Regions from separate parts of the Micromonospora sp. NPDC049139 genome, predicted to be linked through region 2. Evidence: predicted binding sites of a transcription regulator. Region 2 holds the regulator's gene; the other holds the start of a gene.
What was found. The regulator HspR, encoded in region 2, represses chaperone genes until heat shock. The targets are predictions, from matches to a motif close to TTGAGTNNNNNNNACTCAA.
Positions count from the first base shown of each region.

Region 1: a site for HspR is predicted at 11,422-11,440, ahead of lon (endopeptidase La). Genes of this name have one in related genera too.

Region 1 is NZ_JBVJHK010000024.1:40,079-55,861, forward strand. Features, by position in the region: gene ACZ6Q9_RS29620 (right-handed parallel beta-helix repeat-containing protein) at 1-1,014, shown strand, start outside; gene ACZ6Q9_RS29625 (L,D-transpeptidase) at 1,334-2,599, shown strand; gene ACZ6Q9_RS29630 (STAS domain-containing protein) at 2,857-3,207, shown strand; gene ACZ6Q9_RS29635 (FKBP-type peptidyl-prolyl cis-trans isomerase) at 3,292-3,684, opposite strand; gene ACZ6Q9_RS29640 (hypothetical protein) at 3,925-4,497, opposite strand; gene ACZ6Q9_RS29645 (CBS domain-containing protein) at 4,712-5,410, shown strand; gene ACZ6Q9_RS29650 (TerC family protein) at 5,746-6,684, shown strand; gene ACZ6Q9_RS29655 (helical backbone metal receptor) at 6,726-7,454, opposite strand; gene ACZ6Q9_RS29660 (GNAT family N-acetyltransferase) at 7,489-8,058, opposite strand; gene ACZ6Q9_RS29665 (PDDEXK family nuclease) at 8,216-9,100, shown strand; gene ACZ6Q9_RS29670 (MDR family MFS transporter) at 9,137-10,393, opposite strand; gene ACZ6Q9_RS29675 (histone-like nucleoid-structuring protein Lsr2) at 10,792-11,139, opposite strand; gene lon (endopeptidase La) at 11,464-13,800, shown strand; gene ACZ6Q9_RS29685 (SgcJ/EcaC family oxidoreductase) at 13,889-14,371, opposite strand; gene ACZ6Q9_RS29690 (MarR family winged helix-turn-helix transcriptional regulator) at 14,427-14,891, shown strand; gene ACZ6Q9_RS29695 (DEAD/DEAH box helicase) at 14,986-15,783, opposite strand, start outside.
Region 2 is NZ_JBVJHK010000005.1:37,635-53,417, forward strand. Features, by position in the region: gene ACZ6Q9_RS11300 (ABC transporter) at 1-675, opposite strand, end outside; gene dnaK (molecular chaperone DnaK) at 896-2,758, shown strand; gene grpE (nucleotide exchange factor GrpE) at 2,807-3,535, shown strand; gene dnaJ (molecular chaperone DnaJ) at 3,619-4,815, shown strand; gene ACZ6Q9_RS11320 (heat shock protein transcriptional repressor HspR) at 4,862-5,302, shown strand; gene ACZ6Q9_RS11325 (hypothetical protein) at 5,497-5,706, shown strand; gene ACZ6Q9_RS11330 (hypothetical protein) at 5,864-6,295, opposite strand; gene ACZ6Q9_RS11335 (cation:proton antiporter) at 6,474-7,679, opposite strand; gene ACZ6Q9_RS11340 (cation:proton antiporter regulatory subunit) at 7,687-8,187, opposite strand; gene clpB (ATP-dependent chaperone ClpB) at 8,421-11,012, shown strand; gene ACZ6Q9_RS11350 (hypothetical protein) at 11,127-11,507, shown strand; gene ACZ6Q9_RS11355 (hypothetical protein) at 11,577-12,545, shown strand; gene ACZ6Q9_RS11360 (DUF4178 domain-containing protein) at 12,651-13,274, shown strand; gene ACZ6Q9_RS11365 (DUF2617 family protein) at 13,274-13,780, shown strand; gene ACZ6Q9_RS11370 (DUF4247 domain-containing protein) at 13,777-14,202, shown strand; gene ACZ6Q9_RS11375 (DUF350 domain-containing protein) at 14,240-14,662, shown strand; gene ACZ6Q9_RS11380 (hypothetical protein) at 14,662-15,489, shown strand; gene ACZ6Q9_RS11385 (polyamine aminopropyltransferase) at 15,486-15,783, shown strand, end outside.

The DNA of each region.
Region 1 (15,783 bases), on a different contig from region 2:
GTCAACTGCAGCGCGGTGGCCAACGCGACGAACGGGATCTTCCTGGAGTTGCAGGAGGCGAATCACCTGCGCCCGCGCGGGGTGCGGATCATCGGCTGCCACGCCCAGGGCAACCGGTTCGGTATCTCCGACTGGGGCGCGAACGGTCTGATCGTCTCCGCCTGCACGATGACCGGCAACCTGGAGGCGGGCTTCCACGTCTCGGCGAAGGGCACCACGCACACCGCCGGGCGGGGTGGCCTGCTCACCGACTGCGTGATCGACGGCAACCTGGGCGACGGGGTCAGCATCGGCAACACCCCGGGCCCCTACACGATCCGCGGCAACCGGATCAGCGGCAACGGCCGGTACGGCTACCACCAGCGCAACCTCGGCGGCGTGGAGCAGCGGATCGCCGAGGAGATCGTCATCGAGAGCAACGACTTCTACGGCAACAGCGCCGACGCCATCCGCATCGACCGCCCGCTCCGCGACATGATCCTGGTCGGCAACCGGATCCGCAACAACGGGCGGCAGTGCGCGCCGGCGATGAGCGGGCACGGCGACTCGGTGCGCTACAGCGAGCGGAAGGTGGTGGACCGGCGGGCGACCTGGCCGAACGACGGTCACCGGGGCAAGGTGGTGCGCGTCGGCGACGGGATCGCCATGGTGGCCGCCAACGACGACACCGAGCTGACGCTCGCGCCGATTCGCCCCGACGCCTCCAGCGGATGGAGCGGGGGCACGCCGCTGCCGGGAACGCCGTACGAGCTGCCGGCCGGCCCGCCGGTGCGGGCCGGCATCACGATCAACGCGGCGGTCGACTCGGCCACCATCCGGGGAAACCGGATCTGGGACAACAAGCACCCGAGCACCCAGAACCACGGCCTCTGGATCACCGACGAGGGCAGTTGCGTGGACTGCCGGGTGGAGGACAACGACCTCGCCGGCAACGCCGACTCCGCCATCCGCATGGACACCCCGCCGGTCGGCGGCCGGTGGGAACGCAACCACGGCGACGACGACTGGACCTGAGCCGGCGCCACACGGGTGGCCGAGGTCGCCCGGCCGTTGCCGTCGCCACCGGCACGAGGCCGGGGCGGGGCACCGGGGGTGGGTCGGGTGGGAACGGCGCGGGGCGGCGCAACCGGGACGCGGCGGCATGGCCGGGCTCCGGCGGTGCGGGTCCGGGCGATCCCGGACGGATCCGGAAACGGGGGCACCCGGACTCATTCCGCGCAGTCCGGCAAATGCCCCCCATAATTGCGTTTCCCTTTTCGCCGAAAATTGCGCGCCCATCCGGGCGGTATGGAGAGAATGTGGCGGAGGACGCCAATTAACGGGGGGACGCATCATGAAGTTGAGGCGGCGACTGACGGTTCTGGCCGTGACCATCGCGGCCACGCCGTTGGCCCTCGGCGGGTGCACCGCCGACCGCAAACCGGGTGCCGGGTCGGCCGAGGGCCGGGCGGCGGCCCCGGAGCTGGCCGTGACGCCCGCCGACCGCGCCCGCGAGGTGCCGGTCAGCGCCGAGGTGGGGACCGTCGTCAAGGGCGGACGGGTCACGTCGGTCCGGATCACCGACGACAAGGGCGCGGAGATCAAGGCGGAGCCCCGGGAGGACGGCTCGGGCTGGGTGCCGAGCAGGCCGTTGCAGCCGCGGCGCACCTACACCGCGGAGGTGACCGCCACGGGCGACTCGGGGAAGACCACCACCCGGAAGACCACCTTCACCACGATGCCGAAATCGTCGAAGCCGGAAATCACCAGCACGTTGTATTTCGCCGGCAACCGGACGTACGGCACCGCCATGCCGGTGACCGTCGCCTTCGACCCGCCCATTCCGAAAGAGGCCAGGGCGGACGTGCAGCGCCGATTGTTCGTGAAGACCGACCCGCCGCAGCCGGGCACCTGGTCGTGGGTGTCCGACGGCAGCCAGGTCTATTACCGGGCCCCCGATTTCTGGCGCCCGGGCACCACGATCAGCGTCCGGGCCGGGCTGGAGGGCCTGCCGATCGGCAAGGACCGGGTCGGCGACTCCGACCGGACCGCCACTTCCAAGATCGGCCGGCAGGTGGCCCTGGAGATCGACAACGCGACCAAGCAGATGTCCGTGGTGCGCGACGGCAAGGTCGTCCGCAAGATCCCGGTCAGCATGGGCAAGCCGAGCACGCCGACCTCCAGCGGCAAGATGGTGATCATGGAGAAGCACGAGCAGACGACGTTCGACACCCGGGGTTCGGCCGACCCCTACGTGGTCGACGTCGAGGACGCCCAACGCCTCACCTGGGGCGGTGAGTTCATCCACGCGGCGCCGTGGTCGGTGGGGGACCAGGGCAACACCAACGTCTCGCACGGCTGCACCAACGTCTCCAACGAGGCCGCGGACTGGCTGATGGGCGTCACGCAGGTCGGCGACCTGGTGACCATCAAGGGCACCGAGGTCGAGTTGAACGAGGGCAACGGCTGGACCGCGTGGAACGTCGGCTGGGACGAGTTCGCCAAGGGCAGCGCGCTGCCGGTGCCGGCCGGGCTCCGGCCGGCCCCGTCGCAGGCCCCGCACCCGGGCGCCGTGGCCGGGGGCTCGCCGGTGCCGGCGCCGTCCGTCCGCGGCGGCTGACCCGGCCGTACGCACACCAGGGACCGGTCCGCCGCCAGGCGGGCCGGTCCCCGACCTGCCGAGCCGGCGGGACACGGTGTGGCACCCGCCGGCTCTCGACGCCGGGCGGCGGCGCGGGTGGGCCGGAGCTCACCGCGGCGGTGCGGTCCTCCTCCCTGAGGAGGATCAGGGAGGCCCTCGGGGGTGACCCTGGGTGGACCCGGATCCCGTCCCTGGGCAGGGCGGAAATGTCGGTGGTGGGGGCTAGATTCGTCGGCATGGGGCAGCGTGAGGACAGGTTCCACGTCGAGGTCAGCGTGGACGACTACGTGGTGGACGTGCGGGCGATCGGCGAGGTCGACATCGCCACGGTCGCCGCGTTCCGCTCCGCGCTCTGGGCGGCCCCCGCCCGGCCGGTGCTCCGGCTGGATCTCTCGGGCGTCCGCGTGCTCTCCGCCGCCGGGGTGCGGGCGCTGGTCGCCGCGCACCTGCGCATCCGCGCCCGGGGCGGCGAGTTGGTGCTGCTGCACCCCGACCCGGTGGTCGCGCGGGTGTTGCGGGCCACCGGCCTGCACCGGGTCATCCCGATCGTCGACGCATGCGCCGACCGGGAGCTCGTGGCCTGCTGACCACCCCCGGCCGATTCGGGTGCGTGTGCGGCCCGGGGCCGACCGCGCGTGTGCGGGGTCGGCCCCGGGCCCGTGCTCAACGGCTCAGCGCACGCCGACCAGGTCGACGACGAAGACCAGGGTCTCGCCCGGCTTGATGACGCCACCGGCGCCCCGGTTGCCGTAGCCCAGGTGCGGCGGGATGGTCAGCCGGCGCCGGCCGCCGACCCGCATGCCCACCACGCCCCGGTCCCAGCCGGCGATGACCTGCCCGGCGCCGAGCCCGAACTCGAACGTCTCGCCCCGGTTCCAGGAGGAGTCGAACTCGCGGCCGGTGGAGTGCGCGACCCCCACGTAGTGGACGTCGGCCAGCTGCCCCGGCTGGGCCTCCGGTCCCTCGCCGACGGTGATGTCCTCGATGACGAGATCGGCGGGCGGCGCGCCCTCGATCGGGCCCACCTCGGGCTTGCCGGAGCGGGCGCCTGCTGCCTGGTTCATACGGGAGTCTCCTGCCGTTTCGGTCCTGATGTCCCGGTCACCATCCTGCCGGATGGCGACCGGCCGGCGCGCGGCGGTCCCGGGGAGCCGCCCGCGTGCGTCGGCGTATCGGCGATGCGCGAGGCCTCGACGCCCCCGGGCGGGAAAGCCGGGGCCGGCCAGGCGCGACGACGTGGGCGTAGGCACGGACCAGCGGGCGTCACCGGTGGTGACGCCCGCTGGGTGAGGTGCCGGACCAGGTCAGCGGAGCCAGGGGAATCGCCGGACGAGGGGGAGCTTCGCCCAGGCCGCGCCCAGGCCCAGGGTGGCACCGGCGTTGACCAGCGCGAGACCGACCAGCAGGGCCGCGTTGAGCAGGTGGTCGTCGATGAAGGGGTTGTTCTCGGGGGGCAGGACGACCGTCCACATCATCACGTAGAGCACCACGCCGGCGACGGCGGCGACGCGCATCCCGATGCCGAGCAGCAGCGCCACGCCGATCGCGGCCAGGCCGGTCATGAAGAGCACGTCCGCCCAGGCGGCCCCGGCGATGCCGTTGTAGAAGCCCTTGAAGGGGCCGGCCGCGCCGAAGGTCAGGAAGCCCTTGGTGGGGCTGCCGCCGTTGAGCCAGGCGTTCTTCGCCTCGGTGGCGTGCCCCAGGCCGAAGACCTTGTCCAGGAACGCCCAGAGGAAGGTCCAGCCGAGGGCGATTCGGATGCCGGCGAAGACGTACCGGGTGGCACGCTCCCGGGTGGTCTCGGCGGGGTGCCGGGTCTGTGTCGCAGGGGCGATGGTCCCGGCGGTGATCCGTTCGGTCGTGGTCATTGTCTCCACGTCCCTTCGTGTGCCTCGCACCGCGCTTCCCGGTGGCATCTTCATTGGACACCCGCCGACGCTCGCCGGGCAGGGCCGACCGGGCCCCGTCGGACCGGGACCTTGGGCCCCTTCCACACCGGTCCACCCGGCCGTGCCGACCCGGTCTCGCGACCCTGACCCGGCGGGCGGTCGCGGCCATACCGTCACAGGTGCCAACGGCAGGGAGGTCGTGATGAGGACGTGGCAGGTGGGCGACGTGATGACGCGGGACGTCGCGACGGTGGGGGAGGAGACCCCCTACCGCGAGATCGTCGACGCGCTGGTCCGGCGGGGCATCAGCGGCGTGCCCGTGGTGGACGGGTTCCGCCGGGTGCTCGGCGTGGTGTCCGAGTCGGATCTGCTGCACAAGGTGGAGCGGGCCGGTCACCCGGACGAGCGGCGGATCTTCGAGGGGCGGCGGCGCCGCAGCGCCCGGGAGAAGGCCGACGCGCTGCTGGCCCGCGAACTGATGACCGCGCCGCCGGTGACCACCTGGCCGGAGGCGACCATCTCCGCCGCCGCGCGGCAGATGGACCGGGAGTCGGTGAAGCGGCTGCCGGTGCTCGACGATCTGGGCCGGCTCGTCGGCATCGTCACCCGGGGCGACCTGCTGCGGGTGCACCTGCGTACGGACGCGGAGATCCGCGAGGACGTGGTGCAGGAGGTGCTGCGCCGGGTGCTCGCGGTGCGGGACGGCCTGGTCACCGTCCAGGTGCGCGACGGTGAGGTGACGCTCGACGGCCGGCTGGACCGGCGCAGCGCGGTCGAGCTGGCGGGGCGGCTGGCCGGGCAGGTCAGCGGCGTGGTCCGGGTGACCAGCACCATCGCGTACGACGTCGACGACCGCACGCTGGTCGAGCGGGACGCGGACCGGGCCACCCCGGTGGCCTGACCGGCGACGCCCGGGCCCCGCCGTCCGGGCGGGGCCCGTCGGCGTGCCGCCCGCCCGGCCCGCGCACCCCCCCGGCCGACGGCAGCCGGCACCTGAGACCCGGGAGCCGCCGGGCAGCGGCGACCGGGCCTGGCCGGCGCCCGCCGACTTGCCCGGACGGCCGTCGGCCGGTGGGCGGCTCGCCTAGGCTCGGGGGCGGGCGCGGGGTGGCTCCGCCGCCGAGCCCCGCGCCACGGGACCGCGCCCGCGCCGGAACCGCCGGGCTCCCGGCGCGCGCGGGAAGCGGAGCCGCCCTGTCCCGTCGCGGGTGGGGAGGGCGCCGGGTGGACGAGGCGATGTTCGCGGCGCCGCTGTGGGCCTGGGCGGCAGTGGGCGCGGTCATCGCCGTCATGCTGGCCGTGGACCTGCTCTCCCACCGCGACAACCACGTGATCGAGCTGCGCGAGGCGCTGGTGTGGAGCGGCGTCTGGATCACCGCCGGGCTCACCTTCGGCCTGGTGGTCTGGCTCTGGTGGGGCGGCGAGCCGGCCGTGGCGTACTTCTCCGGCTACCTGCTGGAGAAGGCGCTCTCGGTCGACAACGTCTTCGTCTTCGCGCTGCTGTTCGGCTACTTCCGGGTGCCCGCCGGTTACCAGCACAAGGTGCTCTTCTGGGGGGTCGTCGGGGCCCTCGCGTTCCGGCTGGCCTTCATCTTCGCCGGTGCCGCGCTGCTGGAGCGGCTGGCCTGGGCCGGGGTCGTGCTCGGTGCCTTCCTGGTCTGGACCGGGGGGCGGCTCGCGGTGCGCGGCGAGCCGGACGTCGAACCGGACCGCAACGTCGCGGTCCGGGTGTTCCGGCGGCTGGTCCCCACCGAGCCGCGCTACCACGGCGGCCGGTTCACGGTCCGGGTCGACGGCCGGCGCAGGGCCACCCTGCTGCTGGTCGCGCTGATCGCGATCGAGGCCACCGACGTGGTCTTCGCGATCGACTCGGTGGCGGCGATCCTGGCCATCACCACCGACACGTTCCTGGTCTGGACGGCGACGGCGTTCGCCGTGCTCGGGCTGCGCAGTCTCTACTTCTGCCTGGCCGGGCTGCTGCGGCACTTCGGCTACCTGCGGTACGGGCTGGCCGTGCTGCTGGCCTTCGCCGGGGCGAAGCTGATCCTGGCCGAGACGCCGGTGGGGAAGCTGCCGGTCTGGCTCACCCTCGCGGTGGTGGTGCTGACCCTGTCGGTCGCGATCGGCTGGAGCGTGCTCGCCGCCCGTCGGGAGCGCCGGCACGCGGGCGCCTGACCCGACGGGCGCGTCGACCGACGGGCGACGTGCCCGGGCGGTCAGCCCGGCCGGACGACCGGGTCGGCGAGCTGGGCGGAGAGCAGGGCGGGCGCCGCGGCCAGGGACGGGCCGTACCAGGTCAGGTGCCGCCCGGAGAGCAGCGCGCACGGGATGCCGGGAAACGCCTCCGGCCCGTCGTCGGCGGTGAACCGGTACGGCTCGTCCGGCAGCACCACCAGCTCCGGCTCCCGGGCGCGCAGCTCGTCGAGGCTCGGACGGGGATAACGTTCGGCGTCGTCGGCGTACAGGTTGGTGACGCCGAGTCGGCGCAGCACGTCCCCGGCGAACGTGTCGGCGCCCAGCACCACCCACGGGCGACGCCAGACCGGCACCACCGCCCGGCGGGGCGGCCCGGCCGCGGGCGGGGCGGCCCACGCCCGGCGGGCCGCCGCCAGCCACTCCGGCTCCGCCGGCGCGCCCAGCTCGCGGAGCAGGTCGCCCAGCTCGGTCAGCGCCTCGTCGACGGTCCGCGGGTAGGTGACCCGCACCGGCACGCCGGCCGCGGCCAGGGCCTCGGCGTCGACGCGGCGGTTCTCCTCGACGTTGAGCAGCACCACGTCCGGTCGTAGCGCGAGCACCCGGTCCAGGTCGGGGTACTTGCTGCCACCGACCCGCGCCACGTCCAGCCCCGCTGGGTGGGTGCACCAGTCGGTGGCCCCGACCAGCAGGTGGGGCAGGGTCAGCGCCACCGCCTCGGTCAGCGACGGCACCAGCGACACGACCCGCACCGCGCACCCCCTGTCGACAACCGGTCCCACTCGATCATGCCCCGGCGGCGGGGGCCAGCCACTCCTGCCGGGTCAACGCGTACTCGACCTCGCCGTGCTCCGCCCCGTCGATCATCTCCGGCCAGTCCCCGACGTACGTGCGCACGAAGCGCAGCCCGGACTTCTCCATCACCCGGCGGGAGGCCGCGTTGACGGCCATCGTGTTCGCGGTGACCCGTTGCACGCCCAGCTCGGTGAAGCCCTTGTCGATCAGCGCCCGGCAGCCCTCGGTGGCGAGGCCGCCGCCCCAGGTCGCCCGGCGCAGGCGGTAGCCCAGCTCCACCTCGCGGGCGTCGCCGTCGCGTGTCGGGCGGAACTCGAACCAGCCCAGGAACTCGCCCGACCCCCGGCCCAGGGCCGCCCACCAGCCCAGCCCCGGCGGCCGCCGGTAGTGGGCGAGGATCCGGGGCAGGGTGCGCTGCCGGACCACCTCCGGCGGGGTGGGACGCCCGCCGGTGAGGTATCGCATCACCTCGGGGTCGCCGTCCAGATCGACGAGGAGTTCCGCGTCGTCGGGGGTGAACTCGCGCAGCACCAGCCGGTCGGTGCTCAGGAAGAGCGTCACCGGCCCATCCCACCGGGCGGCCCCGGGCGGCTCAACCGAATTCCCCGCTCGTGCCGCCCCCGCCGCACCACCCCGGCTCCGGCCATGATCGACGGCCTAGACTCGCTCCGGGCCGACGAGTCGGCCCGGGCGACGGCAGGACGGACGGATCACGCGGATGACGAGCACCGGTGGCGGGGACGGTTCCTGGCTGCGCGCGGTGACCGGGGACGGCGGTCGCGGCCCGCTGCTCACCCGGGCCGGCCAGCTCGTGTACGGCGCCCGCCGCCTCGGCGAACTCGCACACGGGCGTCCGACCGGCATCACCGGCCACCAGTGGAGTACGGCCACCCGGGAGGGCTACGACTTCGTCGTCTGCGCCGCCGACACGGCCCGGCCGGTCTTCGCCGTGGAGGTCGGCCCGGTCGCGCCCGCCGGCTCCGCCGGGCAGCGCGCCGAGCGGATGAAGAACGTGGTCGCCGAGGCGGTCGGCCTGGCGGTGCTGCGGATCGGGTCGCCCACGTTACGCGCCGACGAGCACGGGCGACGGATCGTGGCGTACGTGCTCGACGCCCGCGCCTACGCGGCGCTCGGTGCGGGGGAGCCGGAGGCGGGGGAGGTGCCCCCGATCGGGTTCCGCGACATCTTCGGCCGGCTGCCCGACGGGCGGACGGGCCACGTCAACGACCTCGGCGCGCTGGCCCGGGCCGCGGCGGTCGACGCGTACGTGTCGCGGAGGCTGGTGGACCCGATCGTCCGGGGGCTGCACCTGAGCTGGCGGGGCGGGCCGGCCGAGGGGTGGAGCTGGGTCGAGGTGCGTCCCGGCGCCTGCCTCGTGGAGCGGGTGACGGTGCACGAGCAGCGGGTCTCCGCCGGCGTGGACCCGGCCCGCCTGGCCGAGGACCTGGCGGCGATGGCCGTCGGCCAGCGGCTGCGCGAGCTGGAGACGGCCGAGCCGGTCCTGACGCCCCGCGAGGAGCTGCTCGCCGACATCCGGCTGCTCGAGTCGCGGCGCGACGAGATGGCGCACGGGTTCGCCTTCGCGCACCTCTGCGCGGACTGACCCGCCCCGGCGCACCCCGGCGGTCCCCGCCTGTCGTCAGGCCACGGCTGCCGCCGTCCGGCCGGGGGCGGCGGCCGAGGTGGCACCGGCCCGCAGGGCCTCGATCCGCCTGGCCCGGGGGCGGACCGCGAGGAGGTTGCCGGCGGCGACCAGCAGGGCCAGACCGAACAGGCCCAGCCAGAGGGCGTCGGTGGAGAACCGGGCGGCGACCAGCCCGCCGAGGGTCGGCCCGGCGAAGCTGGCGAAGGCGTAGCCGAGCGAGTAGACCCCCTGGTAGCGGCCGCGCTGCGCCGCCGGCGACAGGTCCGCCGTCAGCGCCGAGTTCGCCGGGGTCATCAGCATCTCGCCGAGCGTCCAGACGGCGACCGTGAACGCGTAGAACCACACCGCGTCGGCCAGCGCGGTCAGCGCGAAGCCGGCGCCGACCACCACGACGGCGGCGGCGATGGTGCGGGACCGGTCGAAGCGGCCGACCAGCCGGGGCACGAAGAGCTGCCCCAGTACGATCATCAGCCCGTTGACCGCGATGACCGGCCCGTACGCCGACGCCGGCAGGCCGTCGGCCTGCAACGCGACGGGGAGCATCACGCTGCCCTGGATGCAGAGCCAGGCCAGCCCGGTGAGGGCGGTGAAGGTCAGGAAGACCCGGTCGCGCAGCACCGTGCCGAGCCCGCCGGAGTCGGCGCGGGTGAACTGCCCGACGGTGACCGGGGCGGGGCGCGACTCGGGCACCTTCAACCCGATCAGCGCGGCGGTGCCGAGCAGCACCGCCGCGTTGACCAGGAACAGCAGCAGCGGATCGGCGCGGACCAGCAGGCCGGCGACGGTCGCGGCGACGGCGAACCCGATGTTGATCGCCCAGTAGTTGAGCGTCAGGGCGCGCAGCCGGTCCCGCTCGCCCACCACGTCGATGATGGTGGCGGTGAAGGCCGGTCGGGCGACGCCGAGGAAGAGCCCGAGCAGGAGGGTGAGCGCCGCGACCGCCGTGGGGTGGTTGCTCAGGCCCAGCGACAGCGCCGCGGCGGCGGCGGCCACGTTGCCGGCCAGCATTGCCGGCCGCCGCCCCCACCGGTCCGCGACGACCCCGCCGAGCACGCTCCCCGCCGCGCTGCCGGCCCCGTGCAACCCGATCACCACTCCGGCGTACGCGGGGCTGAAGCCCCGCACCGAGACCAGGTAGACGCCGAGGTAGATGGCGACGAAGCTACCCAGCCGGTTGATCAGCGTGGCCGTCCAGAGGTACCAGAACGTGCGGGGCAACCCGCCGGCCGTCTGGCTCCACCAGCGCGTCATCCGCCACCCCCGAGATGCGTTTGCGTAATGCCCGACAAAGCTGTCGCTCATTACACTCCGGGGGTGCGACGGTCTCGGGTCGCGCGGGCACGAATCGTGGCGGTGATCACCCGCGCCCGGGGCCGCCCGGGTCGCCACCGGCCGCTTCGCCGCCTTGGGCGGGTCGCCGGTCCTCGGGCCGGATCCCGGTTCCGTCCGGTCGCGGGAATCCGCCCGGCGCGGTCACTCGGGGGTCGCCCGGCGATCCGTGGGGGCCGCTCGGCGAATGCGCCGCCCGCGAATGCGTCCGCCGCCGGATGCGGGCCGTGCGAATGGGCGGCCGTGGGAAAAGACCGGCGGGGCCCCGCTGATTCCGCAGCGTGACCCCGCGTGGACGCGAGCGTGAACCCGGCGCCAGGTCAGCGGTTCTTGTACGCCTCGGCGACCTCGACCGGGATGCGGCCGCGCTCGGAAATCTTGTAGCCGTTCTTGACGGCCCATTCCCGGATGGCCCGGTTCTGCTCCCGGTCCATTCCCGCGCCGCCCGGGGTGCCCGCCCGGCGGGGTGCCCGCCCGACGTCGACGGTGCCGCGCCCGATCCGCCGGCCAGCGCTGATGTACGGGTCGAGGGCCTTGCGCAGCACGCCCGCGTTCTCGTCGGAGACGTCGATGGTGTACGCCACGCCGTCCAGACTGAACTCGACGGTCCGGTCAGCCTTTCCGCCGTCGAGGTCGTCGGTCAGAACAGTGATTACTTTTCTCGCCATCGCCAATTACTCCCTGTGTGGGGCGGGGTGTGGTCAAAGTTTGACCTATCGCACCGCAATTGCGCAACAATACGCGTCGTTTTCATTTCGGCGGGTCGCGTTATCGCGGGAAATCGGCGCGGCCGGCGCAAAGGCGGGGGAGTTCGGGTGGCCAGCACGTCGGCGTGGCCGGCGAGCGCCGCGGCCTCGGCGCCGGTGCGTGAGTTGATGCTCCCGGACGCGCCAGGCGGCGCGGGGAAGTGGTCTGGGTCACAGTGCGGAACAAGGGGAACGCTTTGTTACTTGAGTTGGACACGCTCAACTCAACGCGATAGCAGGTGTTCGATGGCAACTCTTCCGGTACTGCCCCTGACCGACGCCGTGCTGCTGCCCGGCATGGTCATCCCGGTGACCCTCGACCCCACCACCCAGGCCGCTGTCGACGCGGCCCGCGCCACCGGCGAGGGCACCCTCCTCGCCGTGCCCCGCCTCGACGGCGAGTACGGCCCCGTCGGCGCGGTCGCCACCATCGAGAAGGTAGGCCGGCTGCCCAGCGGCGAACCGGCCGCCGTCGTTCGCGGCCTCTCCCGCGCCCGGATCGGCTCCGGCGTTCCCGGACCCGGCGCCGCCCTCTGGGTCGAGGCCACCGAACTCGACGAACCGGCCCCCGCCGGCCGGGCCCGCGAACTCGCCCGCGAGTACCGCGCCCTGATGACGTCCGTGCTCCAGCAGCGCGGCGCCTGGCAGGTCATCGACGCGATCGAGCGGATGACCGACCTCTCCGAGCTGGCCGACTCCGCCGGCTACGTCTCCTGGCTCAGCCTCGCCCAGAAGACCGAGCTGCTCGCCGCGCCGGACGTCACCGCCCGGCTGGAACTGCTCGTCGGCTGGGTGAAGGACCACCTGGCCGAGCAGGAGGTTGCCGAGCAGATCAACACCGACGTCCGCGAGGGGCTGGAGAAGTCCCAGCGGGAGTTCCTGCTACGCCAGCAGCTCGCCGCCATCCGCAAGGAGCTCGGCGAGGACGAGCCGGATGGCTCCGCCGACTACCGGGCCCGCGTCGAGGCCGCCGACCTGCCCGAGAAGGTCCGTGAGGCGGCGCTGCGCGAGGTCGGCAAGCTGGAGCGGGCCAGCGACGCCTCCCCGGAGGCGGGCTGGATCCGCACCTGGCTCGACACGGTGCTGGAGATGCCGTGGAGCACCCGCACCGAGGACAACACCGACCTGGCCGCGGCCCGCGCGGTGCTCGACGCCGACCACGCCGGCCTGGCCGACGTGAAGGACCGCATCCTGGAGTACCTCGCGGTGCGCAACCGGCGCGCCGAGCGGAACCTCGGCGTCGTCGGTGGCCGCGGCTCCGGCGCGGTGCTCGCCCTCGCCGGCCCGCCCGGCGTCGGCAAGACCAGCCTGGGCGAGTCGGTCGCCCGCGCGCTCGGCCGCAGGTTCGTCCGGGTCTCCCTCGGCGGCGTCCGCGACGAGGCCGAGATCCGGGGTCACCGCCGCACGTACGTCGGCGCGCTGCCTGGCCGGATCGTGCGCGCCCTGCGCGAGGCCGGCTCGATGAACCCGGTCGTGCTCCTCGACGAGGTCGACAAGCTGGCCGTCGGCTACTCCGGCGACCCGGCCGCCGCCCTGCTGGAGGTGCTCGACCCGGCGCAGAACCACACCTTCCGCGACCACTACCTGGAGGTCGACCTCGACCTCTCCGACGTGCTCTTCCTGGCCACCGCCAACGTGGTGGAGGCCATCCCCGGCCCGCTGCTGGACCGGATGGAGCTGGTCACCCTGGACGGGTACACCGAGGAGGAGAAGGTCGCCATCGCCCGGGACCACCTGCTGCCCCGGCAGCGGGAACGGGCCGGGTTGACCGTCGAGGAGGTCGGCTTCGGCGACGACGCCCTCGCCCGGATCGCCGGCGAGTACACCCGGGAGGCCGGCGTGCGCCAGCTCGAACGGGCGCTGGCGAAGATCCTCCGCAAGGTCGCGGTGGCCCTGGCCACCGACCCGGCGCCGGTCCGTGTCGACGCCGACAACCTCGCCACCTACCTCGGGCGGCCGAAGTTCACCCCGGAGTCGGCGGAGCGGACGGCGGTGCCCGGCGTGGCGACCGGCCTGGCGGTCACCGGCGCCGGCGGCGACGTGCTCTTCATCGAGGCCACCAGCATGGAGGGCGAGCCGGGGCTGACCCTGACCGGCCAGCTCGGCGACGTGATGAAGGAATCCGCGCACATCGCGCTGTCGTACCTGCGCTCCAACGGGCGCCGGCTCGGGCTGGACCCGAACGCCCTCGCCGGGCGGCGGATCCACCTGCACGTGCCGGCGGGCGCGGTGCCCAAGGACGGCCCCAGCGCCGGCATCACCATGGTCACCGCCCTCGCCTCGCTGGCCGCCGGCCGGCCGGTGCGGCCCGAGTTCGGGATGACCGGTGAGGTGACTCTCTCCGGCCGGGTGCTGCCCATCGGCGGGGTGAAGCAGAAGCTGCTCGCCGCCCACCGGGCCGGCCTGACCGAGGTGATCATCCCGGCCCGCAACGAGCCGGACCTCGACGACCTGCCGGCCGAGGTCCGTGAGGCGTTGACGGTCCACACCCTCGCCGACGTCGCCGACGTGCTCGCCCTGGCGCTGCGCCCCGCCGACGTCGACGCGGACGCCCTGGGCGGCCAGGCATTGACCGCGGCCTGACCGGCCCGTCACCCGGCGGCCCCCGTCACCCGGCGGCCCCCAGCGCCCCGTGGGCGCCGGGGGCCGCCGCGTGTACGGGTCCCGCCGGTCAGGCGCGGCCCAGCCCGAGCCGTCGGGCGTACCGCCCCATCGTGCGGGACAGCCGGGCCGGTGCCGAGTCGGGCGCGGGGATCCCTATCGGGCGGACCCGACCGTTGTGCAGCGCGGTGAACCGCCACCCGGCCGGCGTCCGCACGGCGACCAGGGTCTGGCGGGACAGCCGGCGCCGGGGCAGCCGGGAGCGCCAGGGCATCAGCACCGAGCCGGTGCCGTGCACGACGGCCACGTCGGCGGTCACCGCCCGGATCGACTCCACCTCGCCGACCAGCGCCGATCCGGCGAGTACGCCCCGGAAGAGCCGGTCGTGCGCGTCCTGCATCGGTGCCCGTCCGGCCGCCCGGGTGCCGTCGTACGACACGTAGTCGGAGTCCTCCGTGAAGCAGGCGCCGTACGCGACCGCGTCGTTGTCGGTCCACGCCCGTAGCAGCCGGTCGAACAGCTCGCGGATCTCCCTGCGGTCGTTCTCGGTCATGGTCGCTCCCTGCTAAAGTTCGACTGTCGAAATCTAAGCTAGCAGGAAGATTCGAATGTCGAAAAGTGAGCTGGTGTACCGCGTGGCCCGGGAGATCCGGCTGCTGCAGCAGAGCTTCGACGCCTTCGACGAGGCGGCCGCCGGCCGGCTGGGGATCAACCGGACGGATCTGCGGGCGCTGGACGTCGTCCTCGGCCACGGGCCGGTGACGGCCGGCGAGTTGACGGCGGCGCTGCGGCTCAGCCCGGCGGCCACCACCACCGTCATCGACCGGCTCGAACGGGTCGGCCTGGTGGCGCGTACCCGGGACGCCGCCAACCGGCGTCGGGTGCTGGTCGAGGCGACCGAGGCGGCCCGGGCGGCCGAGCAGAGGATCTACCGGCCGGTCGGCGAAGCCGGCCTGCGGGCGCTGACGCGGTACGACCACGGACAGCTCGAGACGATCGTCGACTTCCTCACCACCGCTCGCGCCGTGCAGCAGGAGCACGCCGAACGGGTGGCCACGGAGCCGGCCGACTGACCGCTGCGCGAACGCGACGAGACCCCCGCCCGGAACGGCGGGGGCCTCGGTGCGCGCGTGCTGCTTGTCGCCGGTGGGGACGGTGGTGTCGTCGTCAGCGCCGGTCGCGCCGGTCGCCGAAGTCGCGGTCGCGGCGCTCGCGCCGGTCGGCCCCGTCGAAGCGGCGCTCGCCGCCGCCGTCACCGTCACGATCCCGGCGTACGGTCGCCTTGCGGCCCTTGATCGTGCTGCCGCGCAGCCCCGCGATCACCTCGTCGGCCACGGCGTAGGGCACCTCCACCAGCGAGAACCGGTCGGCGATCTCGATCGAGCCGATGTCCCGGCCGCTGACCCCCGTCTCGCCGGTGATCGCGCCGACCAGGTCCTGCGGGCGGACCCCGGCACGCCGGCCGAGGCCGATGAAGACCTGCGTGGTGCCGCCGGTGCGGGGCCGGCCACCGCCGCGCCGCTCGCCCCGGCCGCCGCCTTCCGGCCGCCCCTCGCGCGGAGCCCGGACCGGCACCTGCGGGATCTCCTCCTCGTCGTCGGCGCCCGGCGAGGTCGCCTCGTGCGCCAGCTTCACCGCCGCGAGCGCCACCTCCACCAGGTCGAATTCGTCGGTCAACGACTCGACGATCGCCCGGTACGGGTCGAGGTCGTCCTCCAGCAGGCTCTCCCGCAGCGCGCCCTGGGTCAGCTCCAGCCGCCGGGTGCGCATGTCCGCCACCGTCGGGATCTTGTCGATGGTGATCCGCTGGCCGGTGACCCGCTCGATGGTCTTGAGCATCCGGTGCTCGCGCGGCTCGGCGAGGGTGATCGCCACGCCCTCCCGCCCGGCGCGGCCCACCCGGCCGATCCGGTGCACGTACGACTCGGGGGCCGACGGCACGTCGTAGTTGACGACGTGGGTGAG
Region 2 (15,783 bases):
GGCCCGGGCGCTGCGCAGCAGCTCCCAGGGGACCGCGTCGGCGTAGCGGGCGGCGGTGGTGACGAAGAGCCAGAGGTCGGCGGCGGCCAGGAGTTGGCCGGCCAGGGCCCGGTTGGCGTCGACCACCGAGTCGATGTCGGGGGCGTCGAGGAAGGCCAACCCGGGCGGCAGGGCGGGGGCGGTGACCAGTTGCAGGGTGCGCGGGTCCTCGCTGGGCTCGTTGGTGCGGGTGAGGCCGGGCAGCAGCTCGCCCTGACGGAACCAGCCGGAGTCGGCCGGGCTGCACACCAGCACCGGGGAGCGGGTGGTGGGCCGGAGCACCCCGGCCGCGCTCACCCGCGCCTGCACCAGGCTGTTGACCAGGGTGGACTTGCCCGCGCCGGTGGACCCGCCGACCACCACGAGCAGCGGCGCGTCGAGCCGGCGCAGCCGGGGCAGCAGGTAGTCGTCGAGCTGGTCGGTGAGGCTCCTGGCGGCCTGTCGGGCGGGCTCGGCGGAGGGCAGCGCCAGCGGGAACCGGGCCGCCCCGATCGCGGCGCGCAGGCCGGCCAGCGCGGCGGGCAGGCTGTCGTCCCCGGTGGTGGCGGGCCGGTCCTCCCCGGCGTCCGTGGAGCCGGTGCGGGCTGCGACGGTGGGCGCGTCGGCCTGGGTGGCGGAGTCGCCGTGCGTCGTCACCGCTAAAGCGTGCCCGACCGACGCAAGGGAAGACAACCGGCCGGTAGTACCCGTGACTTGCGTCGGGTCGGCTCAACCTCGACTTGACGATTTCCGGGGGCGTGGCACTATTGAGTCAAGTTCACTCAACTTGTGGTGGGGTCGCTGCGGGCGACGCCGCCACGCAGCTCAGGGCGGTGCCCACGAGCGGCTCACAACGTCACGAAGCGAGGAAGCGAAGATGGCACGTGCGGTCGGTATCGACCTCGGCACGACGAACTCCTGCGTCAGCGTCCTGGAGGGCGGTGAGCCCACCGTCATCGCCAACGCTGAGGGCTCGCGGACGACCCCGTCGATCGTCGCGTTCGCCCGCAACGGCGAGGTGCTCGTCGGTGAGGTCGCCAAGCGCCAGGCGGTGACCAACCCGGACCGGACGATCCGCTCGGTCAAGCGGGAGGTCGGCACCAACTGGTCCGTCGACATCGACGGCAAGAAGTACACCCCGCAGGAGATCTCGGCCCGCACGCTGATGAAGCTCAAGCGGGACGCCGAGGCGTACCTGGGCGAGCAGATCACCGACGCGGTGATCACCGTCCCGGCCTACTTCAACGACAGCCAGCGCCAGGCCACCAAGGAGGCCGGCGAGATCGCCGGCTTCAACGTGCTGCGGATCGTGAACGAGCCGACCGCGGCGGCCCTGGCGTACGGGCTGGACAAGGGCTCCAAGGAGCAGACCGTCCTGGTCTTCGACCTCGGCGGCGGCACCTTCGACGTGTCGCTGCTCGAGCTGGCCGAGGGCGTCATCGAGGTCAAGTCGACCAGCGGTGACAACAACCTCGGTGGTGACGACTGGGACCAGCGCATCATCGACCACCTGGTGAAGACCTTCCGGGGCGAGCACGGCATCGACCTGGCCCAGGACAAGATGGCCCTGCAGCGGCTCCGCGAGGCGGCCGAGAAGGCCAAGATCGAGCTGTCCGCCGCCACCACCACCAACATCAACCTGCCGTACATCACGGCCGGCGCGGCGGGGCCGCTGCACCTGGACGTGACGCTCAGCCGGGCCGAGTTCCAGCGGATGACGCAGGACCTGCTGGACCGCTGCAAGGGCCCGTTCGAGCAGGCCGTGAAGGACGCCGGCATCAAGGTCTCCGACGTCGAGCACGTCATCCTGGTCGGCGGCTCGACCCGCATGCCGGCCGTGACCGACCTGGTCAAGCAGCTCACCGGCAAGGAGCCCAACAAGGGCGTCAACCCGGACGAGGTCGTCGCCGTCGGCGCCGCCCTGCAGGCCGGTGTGCTCAAGGGCGAGGTCAAGGACGTCCTGCTGCTCGACGTGACCCCGCTGAGCCTGGGCATCGAGACCAAGGGCGGCATCTTCACCAAGCTGATCGAGCGCAACACCACCATCCCGACCAAGCGCTCCGAGGTCTTCACCACGGCGGACGACAACCAGCCGTCGGTGCTGATCCAGGTGTTCCAGGGCGAGCGGGAGATCGCGGCCTACAACAAGAAGCTCGGCACCTTCGAGCTGACCGGCCTCCCGCCGGCGCCGCGCGGCGTGCCGCAGATCGAGGTCACCTTCGACATCGACGCCAACGGCATCGTCAACGTCCACGCGAAGGACCTCGGCACCGGCAAGGAGCAGAAGATGACGATCACCGGCGGCTCCTCGCTGCCGAAGGACGACATCGAGCGCATGCGCCGCGACGCCGAGGAGCACGCCGAGGACGACAAGCGCCGCCGCGACGAGGCCGAGACCCGCAACCTGGCCGAGGCGCTCCAGTGGCAGACCGAGAAGTTCCTGGCCGAGAGCGGCGACAAGCTGCCGTCGGAGTCCCGTGACCAGATCAACGAGGCGCTCGGCGAGCTGCGCGGCGCCCTCGGTGGTCAGGACATCGAGAAGATCAAGTCGGCGCACGAGCGGCTGGCGCAGGTCTCCCAGCAGGCCGGTTCGCTGCTCTACAGCCAGCAGGGCGAGCAGCCGGGCGAGGCCGGCCCGGGTGCCGCGGGTGCGGCGGGCGCCGGGGCGACCGGTGGCGCGCAGGCCGGTGGCGCGGACGACGTGGTCGACGCGGAGATCGTGGACGAGGACAAGAAGTGACGGTCCGTCCCCGGACACGGCACCACGGCAGAGGGATGAGGTAACCCCATGACGGAGAAGCCACGAGCCGCCGACCCGGGTGCGACCGGGTCGACGCCGGGTGGCTCCGCGCCCGCCGAGCAGGCCGGCGACGGGCCGCGGGTCGTCATCCGCAACAACCGCAAGATCAGTGAGACCAACGAGCCGGCCGCCGCCGACGCCGGGTCGGACGCCCCGGCCGAGGGTCTGGTCGAGGAGGCCGAGGTCGTGGTCGACGAGATCGAGGTCGAGGCGGCCGAGGTGGCCGGCCCGCCGGTGGTGGACGCCCCGGCACAGCCGGCCGACGGCGGCGGGACCGCGCTCGGCGCCGAACTGGAGGCGCTGCGCAAGGACCTCGACGAGCGGACCCGGGACCTGCAGCGGGTGACGGCGGAGTACGCCAACTACCGCAAGCGGGTGGACCGGGACAAGGGTCTGGTCACCGAGCAGGCGACCGGCGCGGTGCTCGCCGCGCTGCTGCCGATCCTCGACGACCTGGACCGGGCCCGCGAGCACGGCGACCTGGTCGGGCCGTTCGGCACGGTGGCCGAGCAGCTCACCACGGCGCTCGGCAAGTTCGGGCTGACGGCGTTCGGCGAGCAGGGCGACCCGTTCGACCCGACCCGGCACGAGGCGGTGGCCCACCAGACCTCGGCCGACGTCACCGAGCCGACCTGCGTGCAGGTGATGCGCCGGGGCTACCAGGTCGGGGAGCGGCTGCTGCGACCCGCCATGGTCGCGGTCGCCGACCCGGAGTAGTGCGCAACGACGACCGGATCGTCCCGCCCACCCCGAACGGGTGGGCGGGACGGTCGGTCCCCAGGTAGGGAGGGGGTGGACCGGTGAGTTCCAAGGACTGGATCGAGAAGGACTTCTACGCCGTGCTGGGCGTGGACAAGGCCGCCTCCGGCGACGACATCAAGAAGGCCTACCGGAAGCTGGCGCGGGATTCACACCCGGACCACAACCCCGGTGACCCGAAGGCCGAGGAGCGTTTCAAGGCCGCCTCCGAGGCGTATGCGGTGCTCGGCGACGACGCCAAGCGCCGCGAGTACGACGAGCTGCGCTCGCTGTTCGGCTCGGGCGCGTTCCGGCGCAACGCCCGTGGCGCCGGCCAGCCCGGCGGCATGCCGTTCGACGTCTCCGACCTGTTCGGGGGCGCGGCCGGTGGGGGTGGCGACCGCCGCTTCGGCGGGGCCGGCTTCCAGGACCTGTTCAGTTCGATCTTCACCGGCGGCGCCGCTGGTCCCGGCGGCGGGCCGGCCGCACCCCGGGGCCCGGCGCGGGGCCGGGACGTCGAGGCCGAGGTGGCCCTCGACTTTGGCGACGCCGTACGCGGGGTGACCGTCCCGTTGACGCTGCGCGCGCCGGGGGTCTGCGACACCTGCCACGGCAACGGGGCCAAGCCCGGCACCCAGCCGCGCACCTGCCCGGTGTGCCACGGAGCCGGGGTGACCACCCGCAACCAGGGGTCGTTCAGCTTCTCCGAGCCGTGCCGCAACTGCCAGGGCGTGGGCACGATCGTGGAGGAGAAGTGCCCGGAGTGTCAGGGCACCGGCGGGGTCACCAAGACCCGCACGCTGAACGTCCGCTTCCCGGCCGGGGTGGCCGACGGCCAGAAGATCCGGCTGGCGGGGCGGGGCGAGCCCGGCGCGCGGGGCGGCCCGGCCGGGGACCTCTTCGTACACGTCAAGGTGCGACCGGACGAGCTGTTCGGGCGTACGGGCGACGACCTCACGCTGACCGTGCCGATCACGTTCGCGGAGGCCGTGCTCGGCACGGACCTGCGGGTGCCCACCCTCGACGGCGCGGTGACCCTGCGGGTGCCGCCGGGCACGCCGAGCGGCCGGATCCTGCGGGCCCGCGGCAAGGGGGTGGTCCGCCGTGACGGGCGGGCGGGTGACCTGCTGGTGACCCTCGACGTGGTGGTGCCCGCGCGGGTGTCCGACGAGGCGCGTACGGCGTTGGAGAGCTTCGCCGCGCAGACCCCGCCGGCCGCCCGGGAACATCTCGACGCGCGGGTGCGTCGATTCAGTTGACCCGGTGTTCAGTCGGCTCGGTGGAGTGCACGCGGAGGTGAGCGGGATGTCGGACGAGTTCGTCGGTTCGGGTGACCCTGCCTACGAGGCCAAGGTGCTGATGATCTCGGTGGCGGCACGGATGGCGGGGATGCACCCGCAGACCCTGCGCCAGTACGACCGGCTGGGCCTGGTCCAGCCGGGCCGGGCGGCCGGCGGTGGCCGCCGCTACAGCGTGCGGGACGTGGTGCTGCTGCGCGAGGTGCAGCGGCTCAGCCAGGACGACGGCATCAACCTGGCGGGGGTCAAGCGCATCATCGGGCTGGAGCGGCTGCTGGAGCAGGCCCAGCAGCGGGTGGCCCGGCTGGAGGCGGAGCTGGACGCCGCGTACCGCCGGATCGCCGAGCTGGAGTCCCTGGCCCGCTTCCCGGGCAGCGACCTCGTCCCGACCAACCGCACCTCCACCGCGCTGGTGGTCTGGCGTCCCCGGCGGGGCCCCGACCGCTGACGACACCTCACCGCGCCCGGCCGCCCTCCCGCGGCCGGGCGCGGTCGTCTTTCCGCCGCCGCCACCGCCCGGGACGTGCGTCGTCTCCGCAGGCGCCCGCGGTTGCCGGTTCCCGGGCGGGGACGGCGCCGGATCCGCTAGCCTCAAAATCAGGTCCAACCATCTCAATCCGGACTCCGATGGCAGGGGGAGCCATGACGGAAGCGGCGAGGAAGGTTGCCCAGCAGACCGAGGACCGGCTCGACGAGGTGGCGAAGAACGTCCGGGAGAGATTCGACCGGTTCACCGAGAGCCGCTTCACCGACGAGATCAAGAACGGCAGGTTCGCCGACCAGGTCGACCACGGCATCGACCAGGGACGCGACGAGGCGAGACGCCGCGAGCAGGGCGGATCGGAACACTGACGTTCCGCCGACGTGCGGGCCGGGACCCACGGGGGGTCCCGGCCCGTTCGCCGTCCGGAGGCGGGCCGGGACGCCAGAGGTCCCGGGCGGGGGTCCCGGCCCGTTCGCCGTTGTGAAGTGCGAGCCCGGGGGTGCGCCGTGCGGGTGCGTGGGGCGCTCAGGCGATGCGGCGGTTCTCCCGGACCAGGCCGCCCTCGCACCAGTCCCGGTAGACGAAGAGCTCCGGCCGGGCCAGCAGCGCCCGGCTGTTGTACGCCCAGGTGCGCATCAGGTCGTCGCCGTTCCGTTCGGCCTGCTCGACCAGCTTCCGGAAGCGCCGCTTCGGGTGGGCGCGGAAGTTCGTCCGGATGCCGTCGGCGGCGTAGATGTAGAGGCAGTGCAGGGCGAACCGGCGGGCCGGGCAGGTCGCGTCCATCGCCAGGTCGAAGAGCACCGCCACCAGCCGGTCACCGGAGACCAGCAGGTCCCAGTCCGGCGGCATGGAGGTCAGCGGCACGGAGTCGGGCTGGAAGGCCCACGCGCGCAGCTCGGCGGGGGTCGGATCGACGGGGTTGGCAAAGCCGTGGAACGTCGACTCCTGCACGCTCACCGGCCAACCTTCCGCTCTCGTCCGCGGGGGCTCAGGCCGTCCGCGACCTCTGGCTGCTGGGGCGAAACGGTAGCCCGGCGCGTTCACCGGCGGTAGGCCCCGCCGGAGGCAATTCGACAACCGTTGGGCGAGGGCCGGGCCGACCGTACGGTCGACCCGGCCCGGACGGTGCCGTCGGTCAGTCGTGCGCCGGCACCGGTTGGGCCCGCTGGGCCGCGCCGCGTCTCCGCAGCCACCGCTTGAACCACGCGAAGTCGGGCAGCCGCGCCAGCATCGGCCCGGTCACGACCGTGATCAGCACGTACGCCGTGGCGAGCGCCGCCAGCTTCGGGTCGACGCTGCCGGCGGCCACCGCGAGCCCCGCGATGACGATGGAGAACTCTCCCCGGGGCACCAGGGTCAGGCCGGCCCGCCAGCGACCGGGTTCGGCGATGCCGACCCGGCGGGCCGCCAGGTAACCGGTGAGCGTCTTCGTCGCCATGGTGATCACGGCCAGCGCGAGCGCGGGCAGCAGCACCGGCGGGATGTCCCGCGGGTCCGTGACCAGACCGAAGAAGACGAAGAAGACCGCCGCGAAGAGGTCCCGCAGCGGGGTGAGCAGCTCGGTCGCGTGGTGCGCCACCGGCCCGGAGAGCGCGATGCCGACCAGGAACGCGCCGACCGCCGCCGACACCTGGAGCTTCGCCGCGATGCCCGCCACCAGCAGGGTCATCCCGAGTACGCCGAGCAGCAGCGCCTCCGGGTCCTTCGCCGACATGGCGGTGGAGATCAGGTTGCCGTACTTGATCGCGACCACCAGCACCAGCAGCACGGTGCCGACCGCGACACCGAGCGCGATGCCGCCGCCCAGCAGGCCGCTGCCGGCGAGCACCGCGGTCGCCAGGGGCAGGTAGAACGCCATCGCGAGGTCCTCGATCACCAGGATCGAGAGGATCACCGGGGTCTCCCGGTTACCGAGGCGGCCCAGGTCGGCGAGGACCTTGGCGATGACCCCCGAGGAGGAGACCCAGGTGATGCCGGCGAGCACCAGGGCGGCGACCCAGTCCCAGCCGAGCAGCAGCGCGAACGCCGCCCCGGGCAGCGCGTTCAGCAGCCCGTCGATCAGGCCGGCCGGGGCCGCGGCGCGCAGGTTGCCGACCAACTCGTTGGCCGAGTATTCCAGGCCCAGCATGACCAGCAGCAGGATCACGCCGATCTCGGCGCCGACCGCGAAGAACTCCTCGCTGGCGGCCAGGGGCAGCAGGCCGCCGTGCCCGAACGCGAGCCCGGCGAGCAGGTAGAGGGGGATGGGCGAGAGGCCGATCCGGCGGCTCAGCCGGCCGAGGAGGCCGAGCAGGAAGAGCAGTGCGCCGACTTCGATGAGCAGTGTTGTCGTTTCGTGCATCCGCGCCTCAGCCGTCCGGGTCGCTGTCGGCAAGGATGGCTGTCACCCCGTCGAGGCCCTGGCGGGTCCCGACCACGACCACCACGTCACCGGCGGCGAAGCGGAAGGAGGGCTCCGGCGAGACGATCACCTCGCCGTGGCGCAGCACGGCCACGATCGAGGCGCCCGTGCGGGAACGTGCCTGCGTGTCCCCGAGCTTCCGGTTGACGTACTTCGAGCCGGCCGGAATGGCGATCTGCTCGGTGAGCAGGCCGGCGGCCTGCTCACGCAGCCCGGACAGCTGACCGAGCATCAGCGACGCGCCGAGGATGTCGGCGAGCGCCTCCGCCTCGTCGTCCGTCAGCGGTATGTCGTGCTGACATGAGTCGGGATCGTCCGGGTCGTACAGGACGAGGTCACGGCGGCCATTGCGGTGGGAGACCACACCGAGGCGGCGACCGGACTCCGTCAACAGATCGTGACGGACCCCGATTCCCGGCAGGGCGGTCTGTTCAACACGTACGCGCACCCGGCCAGGCTACCCCTGGTCGGCCCGCGCAGATCTTGGCAACGAGCGTCGTTCCGCTGCGTGGTCGCTCAGCGCTTCTCCGCCACGAGAACGGCCCGTCCAATCGATCACGCAGACACCCCTGGGCATGTCCGGACGGCGAGAGTGATCCAGATCACACCATCAGGGTTGAGCGGAATAGGCTCAACTCTGGTTGTGTCCTTCCCAGTGGACACGCCGATCCGGGGGAGCCCATGAACACGGAACGACTCACCACCAAGAGCCGCGAGACCATCACCGGTGCCGTCGCGATGGCGAACCAGCGCGGTCACGCCACCGTGGAGCCCTGGCACCTGCTGCTGGCGCTGCTGGACACCGAGGGCTCGACCGCCGCCGGCCTGCTGCGCGCCGTCGGGGCCGACCCCGCCGAGCTGCGCCGGGTCGCCCAGCGCTCGGTCGACGCCCTGCCCGCCGCGCGCGGCTCCAGCATCGCCGAGCCGACCCTGGCCCGCGAGTTCGTCAACGCCATCGGGGCCGCCGAGCAGATCGCCCGGCCGCTCGGCGACGAGTACACCTCCACCGAGCACCTGCTCGCCGGCCTGGCCCGGGTGGGTGGCGCGGTGTCTGGCGCGCTGAAGTCGGCCGGCGCCACCGAGGAGAACCTCGTCGCCGCCTTCCCGACCGTCCGCGGCGGGGACCGGCGGGTCACCACCGCCGACCCCGAGCAGACCTACCAGGCCCTGGCCAAGTACGGCGTGGACCTGACCGCCAGCGCCCGCGACGGCAAGATCGACCCGGTCATCGGCCGGGACTCGGAGATCCGCCGGGTGATCCAGGTGCTGTCCCGGCGTACCAAGAACAACCCGGTGCTGATCGGCGAGCCGGGCGTCGGCAAGACCGCGATCGTCGAGGGCCTGGCCCAGCGGATCGTCGCCGGCGACGTGCCGGAGTCTCTGCGCGACAAGAAGCTGGTCTCGCTCGACCTCGGCGCGATGGTCGCCGGCGCGCAGTACCGGGGCCAGTTCGAGGAGCGGCTGAAGTCCGTCCTGGAGGAGATCAAGAACTCCAACGGGCAGGTCATCACCTTCCTCGACGAGCTGCACACCGTCGTCGGCGCCGGCAAGGGCGAGGGCTCGATGGACGCCGGCAACATGCTCAAGCCGATGCTGGCCCGCGGCGAGCTGCGGATGGTCGGCGCGACCACCCTCGACGAGTACCGCGAGCACATCGAGAAGGACCCGGCCCTGGAGCGCCGCTTCCAGCCGGTGCTGGTCGGCGAGCCGACGATCGAGGACACCATCGGCATCCTGCGCGGCCTCAAGGAGCGCTACGAGGTGCACCACGGTGTACGCATCACCGATGCCGCCCTGGTCGCCGCCGCGGCACTGTCGGACCGCTACATCACCGACCGGTTCCTGCCGGACAAGGCGATCGACCTGGTCGACGAGTCCGCCTCCCGGCTCCGGATGGAGATCGACTCCCGGCCCGTCGAGGTGGACGAGATCGAGCGGGCGGTGCGCCGGCTGGAGATCGAGGAGATGGCGCTGGCCAAGGAGCCCGACGCCGCCTCCGCCGAGCGGCTGGAGCGGCTGCGCAAGGAGCTGGCCGACAAGCGCGAGCAGCTCACCGCCCTCGCCGACCGCTGGAAGCTGGAGAAGGACCACATCACCAAGCTCTCCACCGCCAAGGAGGAGCTGGAGCGGCTCGGCGGCGAGGCCGAGCGGGCCGAGCGCGACGGCGAGCTGGAGCGCGCCGCCGAGCTGCGCTACGGCCGGATCCCCGCCCTCAAGACCGAGCTGAAGCAGGCCGAGGAGGAGCTGGCCCGGCTCCAGGCCGACGGCGCGATGCTCAAGGAGGAGGTCGGCGCCGACGACATCGCCGCCGTGGTCGCCTCCTGGACCGGCATCCCCGCCGGCCGGCTGCTGGAGGGCGAGACCGCCAAGCTGCTGCGGATGGAGGAGTCGCTGGGCGCCCGCGTGGTCGGCCAGGCCGAGGCCGTGGGCTCGGTCTCCGACGCCGTCCGCCGCGCCCGGGCCGGGGTCGCCGACCCGGACCGCCCGACCGGCAGCTTCCTCTTCCTGGGGCCGACCGGCGTCGGCAAGACCGAGCTGGCCAAGGCGCTCGCCGAGTTCCTCTTCGACGACGAGCGGGCCATGGTCCGCATCGACATGAGCGAGTACGGCGAGAAGCACTCCGTCGCCCGCCTGGTCGGCGCCCCGCCCGGCTACGTCGGCTACGAGGAGGGCGGCCAGCTCACCGAGGCGGTGCGCCGCCGGCCGTACTCGGTGATCCTGCTGGACGAGGTCGAGAAGGCCCACCCGGACGTCTTCGACGTCCTGCTCCAGGTGCTGGACGACGGCCGGCTCACCGACGGGCAGGGCCGCACGGTGGACTTCCGCAACGCCATCCTGATCCTCACCTCCAACCTCGGGTCGTCGGTGATCGGCGACCTGACGCTGGCCGAGGAGCAGCGCCGGGAGGGTGTCCTCGCGGTGGTCCGGTCGCACTTCAAGCCGGAGTTCCTCAACCGGCTGGACGACATCGTGGTCTTCGCCGCGCTGCACGGTGACGACCTGCGAGCCATCGTGGACATCCAGCTCGACCGGATGCGCAAGCGGCTGGCGGACCGCCGCCTCGGCCTGGACATCACCGACGCCGCCCGGGGGTGGCTGGCCGAGCACGGCTATGACCCGATCTACGGGGCCCGGCCGCTGCGCCGCCTGGTTCAGACGGCGATCGGCGACCAGCTCGCCAAGGCCCTCCTGGCCGGCCGGATCCGCGACGGCGACACGGTTCGCGTCGATCTGGCGGACACGAAGGACGCTCTCTCGGTCTCGACGGCCTGACCCCGGCCCGACCCGCATCGAGCATGAGGTTGGCGGCGAGTTGGATCTCGGCAACTGCCGCCAACCTCATGATTCAAAGAGTCGGGCGGGGCGCGGCGGGGAAGGAGTATGGGCATGTTCGGGATCGGGAAGAAGCGGGACCGGGAGGTCGAGGCGGCCCTCGACGAGCTGCGGCAGGCCGACACGGTGGCGTTCGGCGGCGTCGGGATCGCCGGCACGCTGCTGCCGGTGACCGAGGCGTACCGGCGGGTCGAGGCGGCGATCGCCGACGACCCCGAGGACGTACGCGGGCAACTCGACCGGCTGCTCGCCGAGGGCACCCCGGCGGGCCGCGTCTACGCCGCCACGCTGCTGGAGGGGATCGACCCGGCGGCCGGCCGGGCGGCCTGGACGGCGCTGCGGGACGACCCGGCAGAGTTCGGCACGTTCACCGGCTGTGTCATGGGCCGCGCCACCCTGGGCGGCTACGCGTCGGAGCAGCTCGCCGGAGCATGACCCGTTCGCCGGCCGGCCCCGCCCGATCGGGTCTGCCGGCCGGCGCCGGCGGTCCGTAGCTTCCGTCCCATGACGCCGCCCGCCGCCGACGCGCCGGTACGCCCGCCCCGTCCCGCCACCGTCACCATCGCCTTCTGGTTGCAGCTCGTGACCGTGCTCGTCCTCCTCGGGCTGGTGGCCCTGGTGGTCACCCAGGCCGTCCAGTGGGACGGCCAGATCGACCGCGCGGTGCGGGCGGTCCCGGACGCCGATCCCGACGAGGTGAGCGGCGAGCGCTGGAGCAACGTCGTCGGGGCGGTGGTGCTCGGCCTGCCCGCCCTGCTGCTCGCGCTCTGGCTGGCTGCCACGGCGCTGCCGGTGCGGCGCGGCGGCAACGTCGCCCGGATCCTGGTCTTCGTGGCCGGCGGCGTCCAACTGGTCGTCTGCTGCGGCCAGAGCTTCGCCGGCGTGCTCGTGTTCCCCCTGCTCTTCGGCCTCGGCCTCGGCATCGACGAGCCGTACGCGGAGGAGGAGTATCCCGTCGAGGGGCCGGTCGACCCGGAGGCCGACTTCTGGGCGGAGTCGAAGTTCGTCGAGACCCTCTACTCGCAGTCCGACCCCTTCGATGCGGTGCTGTTCCCGCTGGCCGGCCTCGGGGTGCTGACCGTGCTGCTGCTCACCCTCGCGGTGGTGCTGTTGCTGGCGCTGCCGCCCGCCCACCGGTGGTTCGTGCCCCGGGCCGCGTCCCCCGCCGCGCCACTACCGCCGGCCGGGTACGCCGTGATTCCCGTCGCCTACGTCCCGCCGGCCGGGCCCGGCGCCCATGCCCCGGCGGCCTGGGCCGGCGGACACGTTCCGCCGGCCTGGCCCGGTGCCTACGCCCCACTGGCGGGTCCCGGTGGCTACGCCCCGCCGGCCGGGCCCGGCGCCCACGTCCCGCCGGCCGGCTCCGGCGGTCACCAGGCCGCCCCGCCCGGTCACCTGATCTGTCCCGATCCGGCGGCACACGAGGCCCCGCCCCGGCCGGGCGACGCCGGATCGGGGACGGCGGACGACTGAGCCGCCAGCACGTCGCGTAATCGGCCCCTCACCCGAACGACGGCAGGTTTCCCCAGGTGCGCGGGGTTGTTACCGTCTCCGCCGACGTACCTGGGGAGGTGGTCGGTGGACGGGTCGGTGGCGTACCTGCTGACGGCGGCGGGCTGTCTGGTGGGGGTGGCCGGAGTGGTGGTCGCCGTGGTGGCCCTGCGCCGGGGTCGGTCCCGGCCCCAGCGCCCCAAGGACCCGGGCGATCCGCTGCGGGACCGGGACGCCGACGCACTGCGCGGCGACCCCCGCCGCCTGAAGCCCGGCGACATCGTCGAGATCCGGGGGACGTCGTACGCCGTCCGCGGCTCGATCCGCCTGGTCGAGGGCGGCTGGAGCTGGGCCGAGCACCTGCTCGACGACGCCGCGGGCGTGCGCCGTTGGCTCTCCGTGGAGGAGGACCCGGAGCTGGAACTGGTGCTCTGGGCCGCCGAGCCGGGCGCCACCGTCACCCCGGGCGCCCCGACGATCGACTTCGCCGGCCGTCGCTACAACTGGGACGAGTCCGGCCAGGCCCGCTACACCGCTACGGGCACCACCGGCCTCGACCCGACCGGCACCATGCGGTACCACGACTACCAGGCGCCCGGCGGGGCCCGGCTCTCCTTCGAGGCGTACGGCGAGGCGGGCTGGGAGGTGGCGCTGGGCGAGGTGCTGCACCGCGCCGACGTGATGATCTACCCGCAGGCCGAGGTGGACTGATGCTCGTCACCCTCGACGCCCCGTACGTCGACACCAGCGCCGCCGACCTCAGCCTGGCCCTCGGCGACGACGAGTTGCCGGCGCTGCACGTGCTCGACCTCGACCTGCCCGGCGGCGTCCGGCTGCGGCTGCGCCTGCTCGGCGCCTCGCACCAGGTCGTCCTGCGCGCTGGAGGCACCACGCTGACCGAGACGGTCGCCTGCCTGCCCGGCCGCCCGCCCGAGCTGCCGCAAGCGGTGCAGGACGAGGCGAACGGCTACCGCTTCACCGCGACCGTGCTGCGGCCCGCCGGCACCGGGCTGAGCGACCGGGTGGCCGCCCTGCGCGCCGACCTGGCCGACGACCCGTACGCGCTGGTGGGGGTCTTCCCCGGCGACGTCGACGCGGTGACCGCGCTGTCGGTGCGCCCCGACCCGCCGGACGGCGCACTCGGCTGGCGCACCTGGCACGCGTATCCCCAGACCAACGAGCTGGTCCTGACCGAGACGGTGGTGGCACTGCGATGACGTACCGACGCTGGTTCGTGGTGGGGGTGGCGTTCGCCGTCATCGGCGCGCTGGTCGCCGCCTTCGCCATCTTCTACGGCAACTTCTCGCCCCGCGGCTTCGTCGAGGACAGGTACACCCGGGCGGTGAGCCGGGACATCGGCCGGGACGCGGTCGCCTACACCTCGAACCGGTCGCCCAGCCAGGTGGCGAAGGAGGTCACCGACGCGTGGCGGCCGGCCGACCAGTACGTCGACGGCAGCGGTGTCTACCTGCGCTACGACGACGACTCGGTGGTGATCCTGCCGATCGCCGCCGGCTCGGTGATCCTGTTGGAGCGCATGGGCACGGCGTACCCGCGCTACCACTCCACCGTGGGCAACCACTGGGGCTGGGGCCGGGGCAGCACCGTGCGCGGCGGCGGCCCGGGCTCCGGCAAGTAGCTCATCCCCTCACCCCGACGAAACCCCTGGAGTCCCCTTGCAGACGCTGGTCACCGATCTGCTGGTCACGCTCGCCTACGGCGTGGTCGGTGTCGTCCTGATGGCCGTCGGCTACGCCCTGGTCGACGTGGCCACCCCCGGAAAGCTCCACGAGCTGATCTGGGTCGAGCGCAACCGCAACGCCGCGCTGCTGCTCGCCTCCAACCTGGCGGGCGTCGGCATCATCGTGGTGGCGGCCATCGCCGCCAGCGCCGACGACTTCGTGCTCGGCATCGTCGGCGCGGCGGCGTACGGCATCCTCGGCCTGGTCATCATGGCGGCGGCGTTCCTGCTGCTCGACGTGGCCACGCCGGGCAGGCTCGGGGAGATCCTGGTCGACCCGCAGCCGCACCCGGCGGTCTGGGTCTCCGCCGTCGTCCACCTGGCCACCGGCGCGATCATCGCCGCCGCCATCAGCTGATGGCCGGCGCGAAGACACCCGCCGCGCCGGCCGCGAAGAAGTCGTCGCCGAAAGCGGCGGCGGTCGTCTGGCTGGTCAGCGGCATGATCGTCCTCGGTTGCGTGGTGGCCGGGATGGTCAACAGCGGTTCGGGAGACGACGACGTGCCGTCGCCGACCGCGCAGGAACGCGGTGACACCGTGCCGATCCTCCAACGCTCCGCCGACAGCCAGGGCATCTGCTACGGCTGGGTGCTCCAGGACTACTTCAGCTACGGCGACCCGCTGAGCGTCGGGTCCAACCTCGGCGACGGGGTCGCGGTCGAGGAGAATCCGGCCTGCCCCCGATGGGTGCAGGTGGACGCCCGGGTCGCCTACACCTCGGAGAGCAGCGAGAGCAACGATTCCGCGCGGATCGACGTGACGGGCTCCGCCGACATCTCCACCAGCCAGCTGTTCCGCATCGAGGACGGGCTGACCCGGTTCGGCCTGACCGAGGACGTCTTCGTCGACGATCCGGGTTGGGCGATCACCCGGGCCGCCGTGACGCTGCCCCTGCTCGCCGTCGAGGCGGGACTGGTGGAGCCGGCCGCCACCCCGGCTGCCGACGCGGCCACCCCCGCGCCGCTGTCGGACGCCGGCAACGACCTGTGGCGGGACCGCTGGGGCTACCTGCTGGCCGCGCTCGGCCTGCTGCTGCTCACCGGGCTGCTGGTCGCCATCGGCCTGTGGCAGCGCCGCCGCCAGCTCCGCGAGGAGGCCGAGAAGGGCACGGCCGACGGGCGCACGCCCACGGCTCCCCGGCAGTCCGCCAAGCGGGACGCACGGCGTACGCCGGAGGGTCGGTGACCGTCGACGCGCCGGCGCCCGCGCGGTGGCGGCTGTCCCGCGCGGCGGTGCTCGTCGCGGTCTTCGTCTGCGCCGCCTGCGGCCTGGTCTACGAGCTGGCCCTGGTCGCCCTGGGCAGCTACCTGATCGGGGACACGGTCGGGCAGGCGTCGATCGTGCTGGGCGTGATGGTGTTCGCGATGGGCGTCGGCGCGCTCGCCGCCAAGCCGTTGCAGCCGCGCGCCGCCGCCGCGTTCGCCGCGATCGAGCTGGCCCTGGCCCTGCTCGGCGGTCTCTCCGTCCTCGGCCTCTACG